Linked DNA regions of Terriglobus albidus. The protein of the gene in region 2 interacts with the protein of the main gene of each other region in a pairwise test. Links are inferred from orthologs where the notes say so. Each region holds a gene or a part of one and is shown on either strand. Other genes may lie near its edges. The genes, in order: FTW19_RS12585 and ctaD.

Region 1 (6,306 bases), 220 kb from region 2 along the record:
AAGGCGGTGGTGCGGACCAGGAATTTCAGCATGGCGGAAGAATAAACCGAAAAGGGCGGTTTTCTTGCAATTCAATGCACTTAGCCGCCGTTGAGTGCTGCCATGGCTTGTCTGGAGCCGTATGGCGTGGTACAAACAATACATTCAAGCGAACCCGCAAGGGTAAGCGCGAATTTCATGAAGAGTGGTTGAGGGACGAGCCCTGTGACACCACGACAACCGGACAGAACAAAGGCGTACCGGTGTCAACTCTCTCCTGGCGACAGGGAACATGAGATTCGGAGTAGGAAAGTTGCAAGTTCCCACCCCGCGCCTCCTCGTTCCCGAGTTAAGGGCGCCATCCAAGAGAGACGGTCATAGGTAAAGCCCTCCGCCATATGGAGAGCAAGGCCCTATGTCTTCCGGTGCGTGTGCGCCCTACGATCTGAAGTGCAAAGAGTGCGGCAAGAGCTATGGCAAACAGCCGCTTTCTATCTGCGATGAGTGCTTTTCGCCGCTTGAGGTCTTTTACGACCTGGACGCGGTGAAGGGCAGCGTGACCCGGGAGTCCATCGCTGCCGGGCCGGCAAGCATCTGGCGCTATCGTGCGCTGCTTCCCATTCCTGAGGGTTTCCAGCCCGATCTTCCGGTGGGCTTCACACCATTGGTCAAGGCCAAGAACCTGGGCAAGCGTCTCGGCGCTTCCGATATCTACGTGAAGAACGATGCCGTCTGCTTCCCGACGCTAAGCTTCAAGGACCGTGTCGTCGCTGTGGCCTTGGCCAATGCCCGCTACTTCGGCTTTGATACCGTCGGCGCGAGTTCGACTGGCAACCTGGCGAACTCAGTGGCTGCGCAGGCCGCCCGCCTGGGTCTGAAGAGCTGCATCCTGATTCCGGCTGACCTGGAGCCGGCAAAGATTCTGAACACGCTGATCTACGGCGCGCGCCTGGTGCGCATTGATGGCAACTACGACCACGTCAACCGCCTGTGCTCGTTGATCGCCGACCAGTACAACTGGGGCTTCGTCAATGTGAACCTGCGGCCTTACTACGCTGAGGGTTCGAAGACGATGGGTTATGAGATCGCCGAGCAGCTCGGCTGGCGTCTGCCCGACAACGTCGTGGTGCCGATGGCTGGCGGATCGCTGATCCGGAAGATCAAGAAGGCCTTCGACGAGCTGGTGTATCTCGGCATCGTCGAGGCAAAGCACGTGAAGTTCTTCGGAGCGCAGGCTACGGGCTGCTCGCCGATCACCCACGCGGTGAAGAACAACCTTGACCGCCACGAGCCGCAGAAGCCGAATACCATCGCCCGCTCGCTGGCGATCGGTAACCCGGCGGACGGCCCATACGCAGCCCGTCTGATCCGCGAGACCGGCGGCTGGGGTGAGGATGTCTCCGACGTTGAAGTTGTCTCCGGTATCCAGGAGCTGGCAGAAACTGAGGGCATCTTTACGGAGACAGCAGGCGGTGTAACCACCGCCGTGACCGCGAAGCTCTTCGCACAGGGCCGCATCGGTAAGGATGAGACCACGGTGGTCTGCATCACAGGCAACGGCCTGAAGACGACCGATGTGCTGCAGGGCAAGTACGACGTCGGACGCGCGGTGAAGCCGCGGCTGGCCGAGTTCGATGCCTATCTGCGGGAGCTGGATGGTCTGCCCGCTGCGGAAGAGGCTGAGCTGGTGGCTCAGTAGTGCTGGGCTGATGCCCAGGTGGACGAGAAACAGAAAGAGCAGGGAAGATTCAATGTCAATCAAAGTACTTTTGCCGACCGCCTTTGTCCGCCATACCGATGGCGTGAAGAAGGTTGACTCCGCCGCTACCAACCTGCCGGGCTTGGTCGATGACCTGGGTGTGAAGTTCCCGGCGCTTGGTGCGCATATCAAGGACGAGCAGGGTAAGTTGCGCCCGTTCATCAACGTCTACGTGAACGATGAGGACATCCGCTTCCTGGGTGGCGAGACCCACACGTTTGAAGACGGAGATGAGATCATGCTGATCCCGTCGATTGCCGGCGGGTGTGTGTAAGGCTTCGTTCCGCGTGAAAAAGAAGAAAGCCCACCAATTCGGTGGGCTTTCTTCTTTTTTTACGACGGAGATGCCTATGAGAAGCAATAAGAAGCAGATTTCTCCGCTTCGCTACGAAATGACAAACAAAGGTCGTCGTACTTTTCCTTCTATTTTCCCTTCTGTGAGAGGGAAGGGAGATGTTCGTCACGAATAGCATCGAGCCGCTCATCGAGCGTCTCAGGTGAGGACGAATGATCCCAAGGATCGAGTGGGATGTCGCAGCTTCCTTTCGAGTGCCAGTAGGCTGCTGATCGTATCGAGGCATTAATCGCGAAGAATGCGAGGACGCGAGGAGCAAAGTCGTTCTTCTGATTTTGGGATGGCTCGTGCGACTCGAGTGCTACAACGAAGGCTACCGCCAGTAGGCCCATGATGGCGTCGGTCATCTTCAGCCAATAAGGCACCCACAGTGGATAGCGAGACCAGAAGGACTTTCGTGGCGGAAAACCCTCGGTGATACTCACCAGCATTGCCAGCCCCAAAATGATCCAGGCTGCTTTCTTCGCGAATGGAAGAAGCGCCTCAAAAAAAGTAGCTACCAAGACAAGCACGCCGCCGACACAAAGTGTGACGGCGGCGTGCTTCATTGCGTGTGAGGTCAGTTTCATCGAGGTTGATTTTTACAGGGACCGAAGCCGTCTGCAGGCCTCGTCCAACGCGTCGTCCTTCTTCGCATAGCAGAAGCGCAGCAGGTTCTCTCCTTTGCCCGCACGGAAGAATGCTGACCCAGCCACGGCAGCCACGCCAACCTGTTTGAGCAGGTTGCGCGCCTTCTCCTTCGAGGTGGAGCCTTCAACGCGGGAGACATCGGCAAGGATGTAATACGCTCCCTGCGGGACAGTCGGCGTGAGTCCGGCATCTGCAAGTGCAGCTACGGTCTTGTCGCGCTTGGCGACGTACTCGGTCCGCATGTCGGTATAGAAGCTATCAGGAAGGTCGCACAGGCCTGCGGCCACACCATGCTGCAGCGGAGCCGGAGCGGATATGAAGAGCAGGTCGTGGAAGTAGGCGATGGACGGGGTCCAGCGCTTACTGGCGTGCAGGTAGCCGAGACGCCAGCCGGTGACGGAGAAGGTCTTGGAAAAGCCGGCGATCGTGATCGTCCGCTCCGCCATGCCGGGCAGTGTTGCCGGGGAGATATGCTCGTGACCGTCGTAGAGGAAGTACTCGTAGATCTCGTCGGTGATGACGAAGAGATCCGCATCGATCGCGATGGTAGCCAGTGCCTCCAGCTCCGTGCGCGTGAAGACCTTGCCTGACGGATTGCCGGGCGTATTGACCAGGATGGCGCGGGTTTTCGGCGTGATGGCGTTTGCCAGGGCTTCGGGATCGAAGTCCCAGCGGGGCGCAGTCAACGGAACAATCACAGGCTTCAGGTTCAGGCCCAGCAGCATGTTGACGTGGTAGCCGTAGAAGGGCTCGAAGACGATTACTTCATCGCCTGGATCGAACAACGCCATGCAGGTCGCCAGCATGGCTCCGGTGGTTCCGGTCGTGACCAGGATCTCGCCATCGGGATCGGCGGTAATGGCGTTGTAGTGCGCAAACTTGCGCGCGATAGCATGGCGCAGGGAATCGATGCCGTCCATACGCGCATAGATATTGAAGCCATTACGCATCGCGTTGACGGCGCCTTCAATCACAGGATGCGGCGGGTCCGTATCGCAGACGCCCTGGGACATATTGATGCCATCGATGGCGTTGCATGCGATGGTCATGGCGCGGATCTCAGATTGAACGATGGAGGGAGCCAGTTTACTGAGTCGCAGGGCAGAGCTGGTAGAAGCAATTGGCATCGAAGACGCTCCTGGGATGTGCTTTCGATGATAGCAATTGCCCGTCGAGGGCATGTCATCCAATTGCCAGTACTGACCTTCATCATCAGCCACTGGATGACATACCCTGGATTCCGCGAGGCCTGTTCTAAACTCCGCGCGTCAGCAGAAGTACCAGCACAATCAGCAGGATCAGGCCAAGACCGCCGCTTGGGTAATAGCCCCAGCTGCGGCTGTAAGGCCAGGCCGGAAATGCGCCAAACATCAGGAGAAGCAGAACGATCAGAAGGATAAGCATAAAAACCTCCAGAAAGATCGATGAGGTAGATGCCGAACATACGCATTTGGGCTGCCCTGGCCTGTATCCCGCTAAATATAGGTAGCTAAAGCAACAAAAACGCCTCTGCGGGACTCTTACTTCCCGCGAATGCCGCGCTAGTGCGTTTTCCCTTGGGTGCAGCGTAGGGTTTTCGCATTCTACGGGCGTTTCCCGCAATGAAAACGCCACTGGACGCCCTTTCCGGAATACCCAGCAACGGGAAAACGGTCTATGGGTGCGGACTTCGACACAAAAGGGAGGACACAATCATGTTCCTGCTTCTGGCAATCATCCTGGTTCTGGCGTGGTTTGGTGGATTCACGCTGATGCATGTCTCAGGCTTCCTGATCCATCTGTTGCTCATCTTTGCGGTGATCTCGCTGATCATGCACTTCATCGGCGGGTCGCGGAAGGCGGTATAGAACTGGGGCAGCAAAGAAGAAGGCCGGGCAATCGCCCGGCCTTCTTGCTTCTCTCATTGCGGCTTACTGGTGGGTAACGACCGGCTGGACGGTCTCGGTGAGCGGGACTCCAAGCGCATCCGGTGTTTCTTCCTTCAGATCCGGTAGCTTGCCTTCCAGGGCGATCTGCAGCACCTCATCCATGTTCTCGACAAAATGCATCTTCATGCTGTTCTTCAGCAGGTCAGGGAGGTCGGCGAGGTCCTTCCGGTTATCCGCCGGCAGGATCGCTTCAAAGATACCGGCGCGATGAGCGGCCAGCAGCTTCTCCTTCAGACCACCGATCGCCAGTACTTTGCCGCGCAGCGTGACCTCTCCTGTCATGGCGACGTCCCGGCGTACCGGAATCTTCGTCAGGGCAGAGGAGAGCGCAGTCGCCAACGTAATGCCGGCCGACGGACCATCCTTGGGAATGGCGCCTTCGGGCACATGTACGTGGATGTCGATGTTGCGATAGAAGTCCTTGCTGAGGCCCAGGTGATGCGCCCGTGAACGAACGTAGCTGAGGGCCGCCTGTGCTGACTCCTGCATGACGTCGCCGAGCTGGCCGGTGGTGGTGAGCTTACCCTTGCCGTCCAGCACCTGTACTTCGGTCTGCAGAATGCTGCCGCCAACCTCAGTCCAGGCAAGGCCGGTGACCAGGCCGACCTCACTCTTCTCCTGTACCTGCGACTCGCGGAAGCGAGGCACGCCAAGGAAGTCGGAGAGGTTGTCTTTCGTTACCTCTTCCTTGTGCTTGGGCCCGTTCTTTACGACACGGCGAGCTACTTTGCGGCAGACATTGCCGATCTCGCGTTCCAGGTTACGAACACCGGCTTCGCGGGTGTAGGAGCGAATAATGTCCTGGAGGGCGTCGTCGGAAAAGACGACCTGCTTTTCGGTCAGTCCCGTCCCTTCGCGCTGTTTCTTGAGCAGGTACTGCTTGGCGATCTCGAGCTTTTCGATGTCGGTGTAGCCTGACAGGCGCAGAATCTCCATACGATCCTGCAGCGGGCCGGGGATCGTATGCAGCACGTTGGCCGTCGCTACGAAGAGCACCTGCGAGAGGTCGTATTCGACATCCAGATAGTGATCCTGGAAGCTGTTGTTCTGCTCCGGATCGAGGACTTCGAGCATGGCCGAAGCAGGATCGCCGCGGAAGTCGGAGGCCATCTTGTCGATCTCGTCGAGCATGATGACCGGGTTCTTCGTTCCGGCCTTCTTCATCGACTGAATAATCTGGCCGGGAAGGGCGCCGATGTAAGTACGGCGGTGACCGCGAATCTCAGCTTCATCGCGTACGCCACCCAGCGACATACGGACGAACTTGCGTCCGGTGGCTTTTGCGATCGACATGCCGAGCGATGTCTTACCGACACCCGGAGGTCCGACAAAGCAGAGGATCGAGCCCTTCGGATTCTTCACAAGCTGACGCACAGCCAGGAACTCGAGAATGCGGTCCTTGATTTTATCCAGTCCGTAGTGATCCTGGTTGAGGACCTTCTCTGCATGCTCAATGGAGCGGATCTCCTTGGACTTCTTCTTCCACGGTACCGCGAGCAGCCAGTCAAGATAGTTGCGCGAAACAGTCGACTCGGCAGACATCGGCGGCATCGCTTCAAGCTTCTTGAGCTCCTGCATCGCCTTATCGAAGGCTTCCTTCGGCATGCCTGCGGCTTCGATCTTCTTCTTTAGATCATCGAACTCGCTCTTCTCGC
Region 2 (6,273 bases):
TTCACAGCGACACGCCGTACCCAACAAGCGACACCATCGGTCTCCCCATCCCATGCCCGCCCGCCGGGGCTAATGAATTTCGCCAGGCGCGTCTCACCCACTGGAAAAGACTCAATGGGACCGAGTGATACCCACGATTTATAGGCGTCATCAGGTTTCACCGGTGAGAGGAGATACTTTAGAACCGGAACGGCAACGGCAACTCCAACGACGGCGTTGAAGGCTGCTCCAATCTTTAGAAGCAGCCATCTCCTCGAAATGGTCCGAGGTACCTCTTGCATTGCCGCTTCATCATCGCGGCCCACGGATACTTTCTCTTCGTTCACAAGTCACCTCTTCGACTTCGTATCGGAATAAGGCCCGCCGGGAGTATCGTTCCGCAGCGAGTTCAAGTAAGCGACAACATCGCTCACGTCTTGATCCGCCAGCGGCTGGTTATGCCGCACCTGCACCCAATCTGGATGCCCAAGATCACGACGACCTGCGATCACAATCGTCCGAAGGCTTTGATCGCTGACCAAGGAAAGATAGCTCGGATCTGCTAGTTTCTGACTACTCTGTTGGTGGCAGGGAGAACAGGTGGACCGAAAGAGCTCGTTGCCACGATCAGCATTACCTGCTCCAGTTGCACGATAAGGGGGCATATCCTCCTTGACGCCTGTTTGCGTGGACCATCGAGAGCGCATTCCCGTAATCAACGCGTCAACCTGTTCTGGGGTGAGGAATCCTCCGGCGGATGTCCCGAAGGCCGGCATCTGCGTGCCCGGCATTCCGGATGTAATCCATCGACGCATCGAGGCGTCATCAACCAGCGCCTGGTAGTTCGGATTCGAGAGATCGATCGCGGGCCCCCCCGCGCCATTCTCACCATGGCAGGCAGAACAATTTGCCTTATAAAGACGATCGAAAGAAACAACCTTCTCCGGCCTGAGCAGCTCTTCTCGATCTTCAGGCGCACCGATCCGCCTGTGACATCCGATAAGAAGGACCAGGCAAATCAGCAATAAAACTTCCCTTATGCACAGCTTCATCGCTGGTCTCCTTTATTGGATCGGAACTCTTTAGTCTCAATCCCCATGCGCAGGATGAACGGAAGGGCCTGGTGTGTGCGGATCTTAGCCGACCTTGTGACTACAACGCCGGCAACGATACCGAAAAGAATCTCCGAAAGGGTGAACCATCCCCAAGAGATCCGCGCATTGAACGCCGGATTGACGAACCCAAGGATCGAATGCAACAGACCAGTCCAGAGCAGCGGCGCGATGATACCACCCAGCAGGATGGGCCGTTTGGGCCACATAGGCAGCATCGCCCCGTAGAGAAGTCCGATAAGAGTACAGACCGCGGCGTGAATCAGAGTCGCGATGATTAGCCCGTTCCAATGGAACGCAGCGATATCTGCCGTCGTAGCATTTGCCCAATGAGCGACGCCTGCACCGCCGAGGAGATTCACCGCATACCAAATGCTGTGCTGCGTAAGATATCCGAAGAGCAAGGCCGGTAGGATCATCACGATACCGCCGGCAATCCCTCCGCGAAGTCCTGATGTGACCGGATAACTCTCGACTGGGAGGTAGGCCCGATGGACCTCATTGACCTGAAGATGGGAAACGAGAGTTCTCACGCTCATCGGTACAAACGTTCTCTCCTGAACCGGAATCAGTTCGTGACGCTCATGAGGCAGTACCTGTCTTGCCCACCCGTAAACTCCGCAACCCACAACGATCAGGCCCGCGACACCGACGCCTGCATTCGTAACTAAACTTGCAAAGCAAAGGGTCACTCCAAAAGCAAGCATGATCGGCCAAGCCGTGCCCGCCGGCATTTCGATCAACTTATCTTCGCTTTTCGCTGTCGTTTGACCAGTCATCACCATCACCGTCCGATTAGGTACACCACTGTGAAAACAACGACCCAAACCGCGTCGACGAAGTGCCAGTAGAGAGCCACTACGCTAAAACGGTCACTCTGGCGCTGGTCGATCCAGCCAAACAGAGAAAACAGGAGAACCGCACTAAGAAGGAATAGACCGACGATGACGTGTGTGGCGTGGAGGCCGACGAGAGAATAGAACGTTGTACCGAACAGGTTGGTACTGATCGTTAGCCCGTCGCGGTAGATCAGCTTGTGCCACTCCAGCGCGGTCCCGACCAGGAAGCACACGGCGAGCACGACCGTCGTTGCGAGCCAAACGGTAAAACTTCTTCTTCGGTCATTCTCGATCGCGCGCTCTGCACGCCAGATGGTCAAGCTGCTCGATAGCAGGCATATTGTGCCCAGAACAGGAACTTCCAGGACGTCGGATGGCTTTGGGCCTGTGAGGCTCCTGCCCAGATAAAAGATGTAGGCGACGACAAATATCGTGAATAGCGCACTCTCTCCGACGATCAACGCGGCCATGCCGACTCGACTTTTATATGGAAGACGCCACTTAAGAGCATCCTCAGGTACGCGAAGTGGAATCGAGCTCATGCTTCATACTCCCAATCAGGATCATCCGGATGTTTGAGGTCCCAGAGCGGCCTGCGACTATGCACCTCAGGAGTTTGCTCAAAGTTATAGGCCGGCGGTGGAGATGACGTTGTCCATTCAAGCGTCCAGGCATCCCATGGATCGTCACCGGCGATCTTGCCCCGGAAATAGGAACGGACGAAGTTGAATGCGAAGATCAAAACAGCAATGCCCTGAATCACGCCTCCGATTGAAACGATCAGATTCAAAAAGTTCCAACCACGGTCGGGTTGATACGTATAGATTGACCTCGGCATTCCGAGAAGTCCCAGGAAATGCATCGTGTCAAAGGTGATGTGAAAGCCTATGGTGAAAAGCCAGAAATGCCACTTACCTAGGGTTTCGTCCATCAATTTGCCCGTAGCCTTGGGATACCAGAAGTAGAGCGCCGCAAAAATGCAGAAGACGACGGCGCCCACCAGTACATAGTGGAAGTGTGCAATCACGAAGTATGAGTTATGGAGCTGCCAGTCCCAAGGGGAGACCGATAACATAATTCCGGTAAGGCCGGCGATCAGGAATTGGAAGAGAAATCCGATACAGAAGAGCATCGGCGTGGTAAACCGTATTCGCCCGCCCCATAGCGTAGCGATCCAATTGAATATTTTGATCCCTGTTGGAACTCCCACCAACATCGTAGACAGAGTGAAGAAAGCATTCGATACAGAGGTCATCCCAACGGTGAACATATGATGAGCCCAGACACCAAGGCTCACAAACATAATGCCAACCGATGCAGCCACCATGGCTGGGTAACCAAAGATCGCCTTCCGGCAGAAGACCGGAATCACCTCATTCGCTATTGCGAAGGCTGGCATCACCAACACGTAAACCTCAGGGTGACCGAAGATCCAAAAGAAATGGATCCATACCAATGACGATCCGCCTGCCTGTGTGTCGAAGAAGTGGCCTCCGAGGTATCGATCGATGAGCAACATGAACTGAGCCGCCGTCAGTGGCGTGATCGTCACCAAAGTGAGCATGCTTACGACCAGGAAAAGCCACGTAAACAACGGCATCCGCATGAGTGTCATGCCCTTGCAACGCATCGATACAATCGTGGCGATGATGTTCACCGCAGTACCCAGCGTTCCGAAGCCGCTCACAATCAGAGCAAGTGCCCAGTAGTCCGTTGCGTGTCCAGGAGAGAAGGAGCGAGCCGTCAGAGGAGCGTATGCAAACCAACCGACATCCGGGGCATTTCCAACTCCATACAATCCTCCTCCACCAAGAAAACTGTAGTAGAGCAGGAGGCCGCCGAATGCGGTTAGCCAAAAGCTAAACGCATTCAAGCGAGGAAATGCCATATCCCGAGCTCCGATCTGCAGCGGAACGATGTAATTTCCGAACCCGAAAAGGAACGGCATTCCGACCAGAAACACCATGGTCGTGCCGTGCATCGTAAAAAAACGGTTGTAGACTTGCGGACTGAGAAGCTGGTTGTGAGGATATGCCAACTGTAGGCGCATGAGGAGAGCTTCAGCGCCTGCGACAAGCAAAAAGAACGTGGAGTAGAGGATATAAAGAATCCCAAGACGCTTGTGGTCAACCGTGACCACCCATGCGTGCAGGCTCTCCAGAAAGGTCCCCCGCTTTTTCACGGAGACCGGTGGGCCAAATGCCTCGTGAGCTGAAACTGAATAGTCGCTCATATTAAGTCTCCTCTGGTCACTTCAGGGTCAGAAGATAAGCAGTCACTTGGTCGAGCTGCTCATCGTTTAGCTGCATAGCCGGCATAAGAGCGCTCTGCTTGAACGTATCTGGAGCCTTGATCCACTGACGCAGGTTCTCCGGCGTGTTATCCATGGCGCCAGAAGCTAACGTCGCTCGACTCATCAGGTGGGTAAGGTCGGGCCCGAACCTTCCGGCTGCAGCGGTTCCTGCAACAGCATGGCAGTTCATGCATGCCTGTGTTTCAAAAACCTTTCGCCCCGCAGCGACCTGTGCATCCTGCCTGCCGGAACGCTGTTGATTTTTGATCCATGCATCAAACTGCTCTGGCGTATCCACATAGACCCGCAACAACATCATGGCGTGTTGCGAGCCACAGAACTGCGCGCATTGTCCGAGAAAAAGGCCGGATTTTTGGGGGGCGAGCCACATGGTATTCACGTGATTCGCGATCAAATCGGTCTTACCCGCCAACTGCGGAATCCAGAAGCTATGATTCACATCTGCCGACGTCAACTTAAGAAACGTTGGCTTCGGGGCCAACTCGGGGCTTACCGGTATGTGCAGTTCATTCGCCGTGACAATTCCATATTTTGGGTAGCGAAACTCCCACCAGAATTGATGGCCAATGGCCGTCACATCAAGAGCACCGGGCGGCTTTGGAGCATCTTGAATTGCGAAGATGATTCTCGCAGTAGTTAGGAATAGCACAACTACGATCAATATCGGCACTACAGTCCATGCCAGCTCGATCTGCGTACTACCATAAATCTGCGCGGGCTCGATCATAGGGTCAGACCTGCGAGCTCTAAACTTGTAAAGCGCCGTAGCGAGCAAACCTCCGACCGCCAGGAAGATCGCTCCCGTAATCGTGACAACAAAGATTGAGAGGTCAAATATCTGGTGTGCAGCGGTTGAGGCGGGAGCTAGTGTGCTCGGCGTTTTCCCTTGAGCAAATAGCGGGGCCTTCAGAGACAAGGCTGTAATTACACTCGCAACACAAGTCGGACTTCTGTAACGTTTCCTCTGCATATTCTGATCTTCCTTCTCAAACCGCTCCATGATGGCTGTTATCGATCGGGCGTTATCAGGATTTGACAGGTGCCGCGAACTGCATCTGGCTTCTGACAGCGTGATAGTAAACAACACCGAAAGGACTTAGAAATTACATGTTTCTGGTAGCGTGCAAATGCCTCCAGCCGAGAGCGCAATAGCAGTCACATGAAGCAACCGAATAACATTTGGGAATACCAGAAAGATGTAATGAGTATCCCGCCATCTTTCGTAATACGCTTCTCATGTTGAATGCTGGACGGAGCCGGTGTAGACCGCCACAGAGATGTCGGCAATTCGCTGATCCCATCGGTTTGCTAGAAGAGTTGGAAGCGATGACTGCCGCCATAGATATAAGAGCGTTTGTTCAAGGTTCGCCTCATCCCTCATGGTTGGTGCATTCCGACGGCCACTGCATCTACGCCAATCTCGCGCTGGAACAGCTCACCGGTGCGCGCGTGGAGCCTCCCGGAGGAACCTACTGGCTCGATCTCCTCGTTGATGACGACAAGCCACAGGCTATCCATGCCTGGCAGGAATCGCTATCTACGGGCCTCCCGCTCCGTATATATGTCCGCCTACGCGGCGCGCGCCCCGCAAGTTACACTCATGTCGAATTGATCGCCTTCGGACATTCGGATGGGCCGGAAGAGATCTGGCTGTTCACCGCGTTACAGTTTCATCCCTCGATACACCAACACTCACCGCTGGAGGCGCAGCTACGGACAACGCTCAATCTCATTCCGATCCAAACCTGGTATGCGACACCCGCAGGCGCTGTCGTCTTTGTTAACGAAGCGACCGCGAGCTATCTCGGACTTCCACAACTCCATAGCCTCCGGTATGGCGAAGAAGTTGGCGGAGATTGGGAGTCCCACTTGATCTTCATCCATCCCGAGGATCATCCCCACGCCAGGAGGCAATGGGCTGCGTGTCTTCGACAACATTCAGCCGGCGACCTCCAGGTTCGCCTTCTCGAAGGCGATGGCGGAAATAGGTGGTTCAGCGTACGGGCAGAGCCATTGAAAACAAAGGGCG

The links.
Region 1: the proteins of ctaD (region 2) and FTW19_RS12585 interact in binary tests that used the Escherichia coli proteins (3 or more experiments, as listed by UniProt). The link is inferred for Terriglobus albidus from one-to-one orthologs.

What each region holds. Positions count from the first base shown.
Region 1 is NZ_CP042806.1:3,166,989-3,173,294, forward strand. What follows is about bases 1,763-4,644. They hold FTW19_RS12585 (pyridoxal phosphate-dependent aminotransferase), read right to left. Parts: upstream 3,851-4,644; coding sequence 2,675-3,850; downstream 1,763-2,674. Other genes in these bases: FTW19_RS12575 (MoaD/ThiS family protein), read left to right, coding at 1,763-2,012; FTW19_RS12580 (hypothetical protein), read right to left, coding at 2,162-2,662; FTW19_RS12590 (DUF3309 domain-containing protein), read right to left, coding at 3,978-4,127; FTW19_RS12595 (lmo0937 family membrane protein), read left to right, coding at 4,418-4,570; lon (endopeptidase La), read right to left, coding at 4,634-4,644. Outside these bases: FTW19_RS12565 (peptidase M18), read right to left, coding at 1-32; thrC (threonine synthase), read left to right, coding at 395-1,678; more of FTW19_RS12575, read left to right, coding at 1,731-1,762; more of lon, read right to left, coding at 4,645-6,306. UniProt on the Escherichia coli protein: Shows aminotransferase activity with methionine and histidine as substrates, and to a lesser extent also with phenylalanine.
Region 2 is NZ_CP042806.1:3,383,103-3,389,375, reverse strand. What follows is about bases 1,817-4,665. They hold ctaD (cytochrome c oxidase subunit I), read right to left. Parts: upstream 4,164-4,665; coding sequence 2,469-4,163; downstream 1,817-2,468. Other genes in these bases: coxB (cytochrome c oxidase subunit II), read right to left, coding at 4,180-4,665; FTW19_RS13360 (cytochrome c oxidase subunit 3), read right to left, coding at 1,876-2,472. Outside these bases: FTW19_RS13375 (ubiquinol-cytochrome c reductase iron-sulfur subunit), read right to left, coding at 1-326; FTW19_RS13370 (c-type cytochrome), read right to left, coding at 330-1,031; FTW19_RS13365 (hypothetical protein), read right to left, coding at 1,028-1,630; more of coxB, read right to left, coding at 4,666-5,160; FTW19_RS13345 (PAS domain-containing sensor histidine kinase), read left to right, coding at 5,571-6,273. UniProt on the Escherichia coli protein: Cytochrome bo(3) ubiquinol oxidase is the terminal enzyme in the aerobic respiratory chain of E.coli that predominates when cells are grown at high aeration.